2 regions of the Thauera sedimentorum genome follow, and region 2 is predicted to be linked to the other one. Evidence: predicted binding sites of a transcription regulator. Region 2 holds the regulator's gene; the other holds the start of a gene.
The links. The regulator LexA, encoded in region 2, represses DNA repair genes until DNA is damaged. The targets are predictions, from matches to a motif close to ACTGTATNTANATACAGT.

Region 1: IAI53_RS08885 (ATP-dependent helicase) is a predicted target of LexA. The motif match lies at 2,503-2,520, and genes of this name have one in related genera.

Annotation. Positions count from the first base shown of each region.
Region 1 covers NZ_JACTAH010000001.1:1,950,100-1,954,513, reverse strand. The annotation lists gene rsxB (electron transport complex subunit RsxB) at 1-379, opposite strand, end outside; gene rsxA (electron transport complex subunit RsxA) at 479-1,063, opposite strand; gene IAI53_RS08890 (quinone-dependent dihydroorotate dehydrogenase) at 1,154-2,188, opposite strand; gene IAI53_RS08885 (ATP-dependent helicase) at 2,522-4,414, shown strand, end outside.
Region 2 covers NZ_JACTAH010000001.1:1,336,120-1,340,533, reverse strand. The annotation lists gene IAI53_RS05990 (ABC transporter ATP-binding protein) at 1-302, opposite strand, end outside; gene IAI53_RS05985 (FKBP-type peptidyl-prolyl cis-trans isomerase) at 375-860, opposite strand; gene IAI53_RS05980 (peroxiredoxin) at 827-1,333, opposite strand; gene lexA (transcriptional repressor LexA) at 1,636-2,250, shown strand; gene imuA (translesion DNA synthesis-associated protein ImuA) at 2,282-3,010, shown strand; gene IAI53_RS05965 (Y-family DNA polymerase) at 2,946-4,373, shown strand.

The DNA.
Region 1 (4,414 bases), 610 kb from region 2:
CATCCACCGGGCAGGCCTGGATGCACAGCGTGCAACCGATGCAGGTCTGCTCGTCGATGAAGGCCACCGACTTGGGCTTCTCCACGCCGTGCTCTTCCGAGAGCGGCTTGAACTCGCGGCCGAGCAGGTCGGCCAGCTTGCGGATGCCTTCCTCGCCGCCCGGCGGGCACTGGTTGATGTCGGCCTCGCCGTTGGCCACCGCCTGGGCGTAGGGCTTGCAGCCGGGGTAGCCGCACTGGCCGCACTGGGTCTGCGGCAGGATGGCGTCGATCTTCTCGACCAGCGGGTCGCCCTCCACCTTGAAGCGGATCGACGCGTAGCCGAGCGTGGCGCCCAGCACGACGGCGATTCCGGCCATGATCAGGAGTGCGGTCAGCATGCGGTCAGCGGAGGTGGGTTGGGGGCAAAGGGGCGAAGAATAAGGGAAAGCGAATGTTGTTCTTTTGCGTCAGATCAGGACTTGCGCACGGCGCTCCGCCTACTGGAAGCGGTCCAGTCCGGCGAAGCCCATGAAGGCCAGGCTCATGAAGCCGGCGGTGATCATCGCGATCGCCGTGCCCTTGAAGGGCAGCGGCACGTCGGCGCCGTCCAGGCGCTCGCGGATGCCGGCGAACAGCACCAGCGCCATGGTGAAGCCCACCGAGGAGCCGAAGCCGAACAGCAGGGATTCGAGCAGGTTGTGGTTGAGGCCGACGTTGAGCAGCGGCACGCCGAGCACCGCGCAGTTGGTGGTGATCAGCGGCAGGTAGATGCCCAGCACCTGGTGCAGCAGCGGGCTGGTCTTCTGGATGACCAGTTCGGTGAACTGCACGATGGCGGCGATCACCACGATGAAGGACAGGGTGCGCAGGTAGGCGAGATCGAAAGGCTGCAGCAGGTAGTGGTCGATCAGGTAGCTGGTGCCCGCGCCCAGGGTGAGCACGAAGGTGGTCGCCGCGCCCATGCCGATCGCGGTCTCCAGCTTCTTGGACACGCCCATGAACGGACACAGGCCCAGGATGCGGATGAACACCACGTTGTTGACCAGGACCGCGCCGATGACGACGAAGATGTAGCTGCTCATGACTCGCTAACCACGTGTAATCGCGGGATTATCCCCTGCTGCACTGCGGCGCTCAACCCTGACAGGGGAATAGGCTTATGAACGCCGGCTCTATGCAGCGGCCGGCGCGGGCGGGGACATGCCGTCGGTGGCGCGCACGCATTCGCGCACCAGGCCAGGGCCGCGGTAGATCAGCCCGCTGTAGAGCTGCACCAGGGTGGCGCCGGCTTCCAGCTTGGCGCGCGCGGTGCGTCCGTTGGTCACGCCGCCGGCGGCGATGATCGGCAGTTCCCCGGCCAGCGCGGCGGCGAGCTTGACCACCACCGCGGTGGAGGCCTCGAATACCGGCGCACCGGAGAGGCCGCCCTGCTGCTCGGCAAAGCGCACGCCCTGCACCTTGTCGCGCGCGATCGTGGTGTTGGTGGCGATCACCCCGTCGATGCGGTGGCGGCGCAGCGCGTCGGCGATGTTGGTGATCTGCGCGTCGTCCAGGTCCGGGGCGATCTTCAGCGTCATCGGCACGTAGCGCCCGTGGGTGTCGGCCAGGCGGGTCTGTGCGGCCTTGAGCTTCGCCAAAAGGTCGTCGAGTTCGGATTCGCCCTGCAGCTGGCGCAGGTTCGCGGTGTTGGGCGAGGAGATGTTCACCGTGACATAGCTCGCCAGCGCATAGACCTTCTCCAGGCAGGCGAGGTAGTCGTCGGCGGCGTTCTCGATCGGCGTATCGAAGTTCTTGCCGATGTTGATGCCGAGGATGCCGCTGAACTTGGCCGCCTTGACGTTGGCCACCAGCGCATCCACGCCGTGGTTGTTGAAGCCCATGCGGTTGATGATGCCCTGCACCTCCGGCAGGCGGAACAGGCGCGGGCGCGGGTTGCCGGGCTGCGGGCGCGGGGTGATGGTGCCGATCTCGATGAAGCCGAAGCCCATGCGCGCCAGACCGTCGATGGCCTCGCCGTTCTTGTCCAGACCGGCGGCCAGGCCGATGCGGTTGGGGAAGTTCAGGCCCATCACCTGTACCGGCGCGGCCGGTTCCGGGCGGCCGGCGGGCAAGGCGCGGCCGGCAACATTCAGGGTGGCGAGGGTGAATTCGTGGGCGGTTTCCGCATCGAGCGAAAACAGCAGCGGGCGGGCGATGTCGTAGAGCATCGGCGGATTCTACCTTCGTATGAACCTAAAAACCGCAGTTGACCGCTTGTTGACGTTCAGGAAGCCTGATGAACACAGTGTTGTCAGCCTTCGTCCAGCCTCACCGCTCGGGTGAGTGCACTACGCACCCGATTGCACGCCTGGCGGGCCGCCTGGCTGCGTTGCTCCTCATTGCAGGGAATGACCATGCGGCTTTGTCGCGCCTTGCCAGACAGCCCGCCAGACGCACACTCGGACGCGTCCAACTGCGGTTTTCAGGTTGAAGGCCAGTTGTGCGCCGCACGACGCTCGCGGGCTATCGCCGGTGTGCGATGACTGGATAGAATTACAGCCATGAATACCCATGCCGCTCCCCATGCCGCGTCCGCCTGGCTCGATGAACTCAATCCCGCCCAGCGCGAGGCGGTCATGCACGGCATCGGCGTCGATGCCCCGTCGCCGCTGCTGATCATCGCCGGGGCCGGGTCCGGCAAGACCAGCACGCTGGCGCACCGGGTGGCGAACCTGATCCTGCACGGCGCCGACCCGGCGCGCATCCTGCTGCTGACCTTCTCGCGCCGCGCCGCGGACGAGATGGGCCGGCGGGTGCGGCGCATCCTCGGGCGGGCTGCGGCCGAGCATCCCTGGCTCGCGCAGGCCTCCCTGGAGTGGTCCGGCACCTTCCACGGCATCGGCGCGCGCCTGCTGCGCGAGCACGCCGGGCGCATCGGCCTGGACCCGGCCTTCACCATCCACGACCGCGAGGACTCGGCCGACCTGATGAATCTCGCGCGCCACGAGGCCGGCCTGTCCACCCGCGAGCGGCGCTTTCCGCTCAAGGGCACCTGTCTGGCGATCTACTCCGCCGCGGTGAACACCGGTGCGCCGCTCGCCGAGGTGCTGCAGTCCACCTTCCCGTGGTGCGCCGAGTGGGAGGCGGAACTCAAGGCGCTGTTCCGCGCCTATGTGGCCGCCAAGCAGGCCCAGCAGGTGCTCGACTACGACGACCTGCTGCTCTACTGGGCGCACATGATGGCCGAGTCCGCGCTGGCCGCCGAGGTCGGCGAGCAGTTCCGGCACGTGCTGGTGGACGAATACCAGGACACCAACCCGCTGCAGGCGAGAATCCTGCTGGCGATGAAGCCGGACGGCCGCGGGCTCACCGTGGTGGGCGACGACGCGCAGGCGATCTATGCCTTTCGCGGCGCCACGGTGCGCAACATCCTGGATTTTCCCGCGCACTTCGACCCGCCGGCGCAGCGCGTGACCCTGGAGCGCAACTACCGCTCCACCCAGCCCATCCTCGCTGCGGCCAACGCGGTGATCGCCCAGGCCAGCGAGCGCTACGCCAAGGAGTTGTGGAGTGCTCGAGAATCCGACGCCCGCCCGCAGCTGGTGAGCGTGCGCGACGACGCAGAGCAGGCCGCCTTCGTGGTCGAGCGCGTGCTGGCGCGGCGCGAGGAGGGCATCAAGCTCAAGCAGCAGGCGGTGCTGTTCCGCGCAGCCAGCCACAGCGCGCGCCTGGAGATGGAGCTCACCCGGCGCAACATCCCCTTCGTGAAGTTCGGCGGGCTCAAGTTCCTCGAAGCCGCCCACGTCAAGGACGTGCTCGCGCTGCTGCGCTGGACCGAGAACCTGCGCGACCGGGTGTCGGGCTTTCGCGTGCTGCAACTGCTGGCCGGCATCGGTCCCAAGAGCGCGGCGCGCGTGCTGGACAACCTCGCCGCTGCGCCGGCCGGTTGCGAGCTGCTCGCCGAGCAGCCGGTGCCGGAGGCCGCGCGTGCGGGCTGGACGGAGTTTGCCGCGCTGCTCGACCGCCTGCGCGCGGCCGACGCCGCCTGGCCGGCGAGCTTCGAGCTGGCCTGCCGCTGGTACGAGGGCGAGATGCCGCGCCTCTACGACGACGCCGCGGTGCGCCAGGGCGATATCGCCCAGCTCGCGCGCATCGCCGCCACCTATCCGAGTCGGCAGCGCTTTCTCACCGAACTCACCCTGGACCCGCCCAGCGCCACCAGCGACGAGGCCGGCATGCCGCTGCTCGACGAGGACTACCTGATCCTGTCCACCATGCACTCGGCCAAGGGCCAGGAATGGCGCGCGGTAACGGTGTTGAACGTGGTCGACGGCTGCATCCCGTCGGACATCGCCACCCGCAGCAGCGTGGAGATCGACGAGGAGCGCCGCCTGCTCTACGTGGCCATGACGCGCGCCAAGGACCACCTCGAGCTGGTCGTGCCGCAGCGCTTC
Region 2 (4,414 bases):
CCGCGTACCGCGCGCATGCGCGCCTCGGTGTGCGCCAGCAGGTCCTCGCCGCGCAGGCGCAGGCTGCCGCCTTCGATCCGGCCGCCGTCGGGCAGCAGGCGGGCGATGGCCAGCGCGGTCATCGACTTGCCGCAACCGGACTCGCCCAGCAGGGCGAAGGTTTCGCCGGCGCGCAGCTGGAAGCCGATGCCGGCCACCGGGCGCACCACCCGCTCGCCGCCGATCGCCACGCGCAGGTCGGCCACCTCGAGCAGCGGAGCATCGGGGTCGGGGCCGGCAACCTGGCGGATGTAGCCGATCATCTGCGCGCGGGGTGGATCAGGAAAACGGGGGCGGGATGTGAAAAGGGCCGCTTGCGCGGCCCCGGTCGTGGCTCAGTGGTGATGGCCGCCTTCGCCATGCACGTGACCGTGGGCGATCTCCTCGGCGCTCGCGGTGCGCACCTCGGACACGGTGACATCGAACACCAGCGCGGTGCCGGCCAGCGGATGGTTGCCGTCGACCACCACCTTGCCGTCGGCGATGTCGGTGATGCGGTAGATCATTTCCTCTTCACCGTCGTCGGTGACACGTTCGAAGGACATGCCCACCTCGATGTTCTCGGGAAAGAGCTTGGCGTCCTCGATCAGCACCAGTTCCTCGTCGTAGTCGCCGAAGGCGTCTTCCGGCTGCAGCTTCACTTCGAAGCGCTCGCCGACCTTCTTGCCCTGCAGCAGTTCTTCGAGCACCGGGAAGATGCCGTCGTAGCCGCCGTGCAGGTACACCAGCGGGTGCGCGCCGTCGTCGATCACGTTGCCCTCGGGGTCGCGCACGGTGTAGTTGAGGGTTACGACGGTGTTCTTGACGATTTCGGTTTGCATGAGTCTTTTTCCAGTTCCTTGACCAATTCATAGACCGCGGCGACATGGCCGCGGGGCGTGACGTCGTGGAGTGCGTGGCGAACGATGCCCTGCTTGTCGATGATGTAGGTCGTTCGTCGCACACCCATCTTTTTCACACCGTCGACTTCCTTCGGCTGCCACACATGGTACAGCCTGCAGACCTCGGTATCGGGGTCGGAGAGCAGGCGCACCGACAGGCCGTGCTGATCCCGGAACTCGGCGTGGGTGAGGCAATCGTCGGGACTGACGCCGACCACGATGCAGTCGTGGCGGGCGAACTCCGCTTCATGGTCGCTGAAATCGGCGGCCTGCAGCGTGCATCCCGGCGTGTTGTCGCGGGGGTAAAAGTAGAGCACCACATGATGCCTGCCGCGCTCGGCGGCGAGGTCGAAAGTCTCCATATCCGCATCCGGCAGTGAAAAAGCCGGAGCCGTGTCTCCGCTCTGCAGCATGGGGCCTCCCTGACGTGCGGGGGATTTTAGCCGGGAACCGTAGCGAACTCTACCGGAACCGGACGACGGGACACGAACTTCACGCAGCAACATGGCGGCTCTCCCCTTTGTAGCGGTCATTGTTCAGCGGCCGGACACATCCGCTTCAAGCAATAGCCCAGATCGACGAACGGCTCAAGGCGCATCGCAGCATCTCCCTCGTACAGCGCAGGCGGGCGACGCGGAGCATCTTTGTTCTCGACGCTCGCTTCAGGACTGTTTAAACTTACAGCACAACAATTCTCTCCTTCATGGAGCCCGCCATGCCCCCGCGCAGCGAATCGCTCACCGCCCGCCAGGCCGAGATCCTCGACTTCATCCGCCAGACCGTCGAAGCCGAAGGCCGTCCTCCCACCCGCCTGGAAGTGTGCGCAGCCTTCGGTTTCCGCTCGCCCAATGCGGCGGAAACCCATCTGCGCGCGCTGGCCGCCAAGGGCGCGATCCTGCTCGAGGAAGGCCGTGCGCGCGGCATCCGCCTGGCCGAAGGCCTGGGCCTGCCGCTGGTCGGGCGGGTGGCCGCGGGCAGCCCCATCCTCGCCAGCGAGCACGTCGAGCACCGCCTGCAGCTCGACCCCGCGCTGTTCTCCCCGCGTGCCGACTACCTGCTGCGGGTGCGCGGCATGAGCATGCGCGACGCCGGCATCCTCGATGGCGACCTGATCGCGGTGCACCGCCAGAGCGAGGTGCGCAACGGCCAGATCGTCGTCGCCCGGGTGCACGACGACGTCACCGTCAAGACCTTCCGCAGCAAGGGACCGCTGGTCGAGTTGCTACCCGCCAACCCGGACTACGAACCCATCGTGGTCGATACCCGCGAGGAGCCGCTCGCCATCGAAGGCATCATGGTCGGGCTGATCCGCCAGGACGGCGGTCACTGACGCGCCCAGTCCCGATGGCAGCGCTCACATCATGGCCAACCCGCTCGCCCTCGCCACTTTGCCACCCGGCCTGGTCTGGCAGGCCGACCGCCTGGCCGGCAGCGCCGCGCCCGGGTTGCCCACCGGCTTTGCCGCGCTGGACGCGCAACTGCCCGGCGGCGGCTGGCCGCGCGGCGCGCTGATCGAACTGCTCGCCGCCCGCCCCGGGGTGGGCGAACTCTCCCTGTTGCTGCCGCTGCTGCGCAGCACGCCAGCCGACCACTGGCTGGCCTGGATCGCTCCGCCCCGCCTGCCCTACGCCCCGGCGCTGGCCGCGGCCGGCGTGCCGCTGGAACGCCTGCTGCTGGTGCGCACCGCGAGCGATGCCGAAACCCTGTGGGCCACCCGCCAGGCCACCGCATCGGGGGCCTGCACTGCAGTGCTGGCCTGGCCGGGACGGGTCGACAACGCCGGGCTGCGCCGCCTGCAGCTGGCGGCGGAAGACTCGGCCACGCCGCTGTTCCTGTTCCGCCCGGCGGACGCCGCCCGCCAACCCTCGGTTGCCGCCTTGCGCCTGCAGCTGTCCGCCCGCGCGGGCCGTTTGCTCGTCCATATCCTCAAGCGCCGCGGACCGGCGCCCGGCGCGCCGGTCGAACTCGTCCTGCCGCAGCGCCCGGGCCTCCGCACCGAGTCCAAGCTTTCACCGCCATCCCTCCATGTACTGGCTCGCCCTGCTCCTGCCCGACCTGCCCTTGCAGGTCTTCACCCGCGGCACAGCTGATCCCGGCCTGCTGGCGGTCACCGAATCGCGCCCTCGCCAGCAGGTGGTGGCCGCCAGCCCGGCCGCGCGCGCGCTCGGCGTGAGCGCGGGCGACGGCGTGGCGGGGGCGCTGGCGGTGGCTCCCGACCTGCTGCTGCGCCCGCGCGCGCCCGAACTCGAGACCGCCACCCTGGCGGAGCTGGCCCATTGGGCCGGTCGCTTCACGCCTCATGTCAGCCTGGACCCGCCTGGCGGACTGGTGCTGGAGATCTCCGCCAGCCTGCGCCTGTTCGGCGGCCTGCAGGCACTGGCCGGGACGCTTGTCCAGGAACTGGACGCGCTCGGCCTGCAGGCCTGCATTGCCGGCGCGCCGACCCCGCTGGCTGCGCGCTGGCTGGCGGCCTCCAGCCCGGGCACCCTGGCCATGGCGCGTGGCGGCTGGCAGGAATGCCTCGCCCCTCTGCCGCTTGCGGTGCTGGCCGATGCCGGCGTGGGCAAGGACATCCTGATGCTGCTGCACGGCATCGGCGCCCGCAGCCTGGCCGACGTCCTGCGTCTGCCACGCGACGGGCTGGCCCGCCGGCAGGCGGCGGCGGTGAGTGCGGCGCTGGCCCGCGCCCGCGGCGAAACCCCGGACCTGCGCGACTGGTTCGTACCGCCCGCGCGCTACACCGCCCGGGTGGCGATGGCTGCGCCCACCGACAACGTCGAACCCCTGCTGTTCGCGGCCCGCCGGCTGTTTGCCGGCCTGGCCGCCTGGCTCACCGCCCGCCAGACGGCGGTGGATCACTGCAGCCTGACCCTGGAGCACGAGTCCGGCCCGGCCACCGTGCTCGAGCTCTACACCGGCGCCCCCTCGCGTGACGAGGCCCGCCTGGGGCTGCTGGCGCGCGAACGCCTGGCTGCTTTGCCCCTGCCGGCGCCGGTCGAGGCCTTGCGCCTGGAAAGCGGCCTGCCGGTCGAACTGGCGCCGAAGTCCGCCGATCTGTTCGGCGACCCCGACACCGCGCGCGAGAACGCCGGCCTGCTGTTCGACCGCCTGGTCGCCCGGCTGGGGACGGATGCGGTCACCAGCCTGCGCCCCTGTGCCGACCACCGCCCCGAGCGGGCCTGGCGCCCGGTCCGTCCCGGTACACGCCTGCCGGCCGACACACCGGTGCCGGGGCCGCGCCCGCTGTGGCTGCTTGCCGAGCCCAGGGCGCTGCGCGGCAGCTCCGGCCTGATCCTGCTGGCCGGCCCGGAGCGCATCGAATCCGGCTGGTGGGACGGCGCCGACGTGCGACGCGACTACTACGTGGCGCGGGACAGGGACGAGGCCCTGTGCTGGGTATTCCATCCGCTGGACAGGCCGGACGAATGGTATGTGCACGGCTACTTCGGCTGAGCACGGCCTTCTGCCCACGGCGCCAAGATCCGCTAGACTTC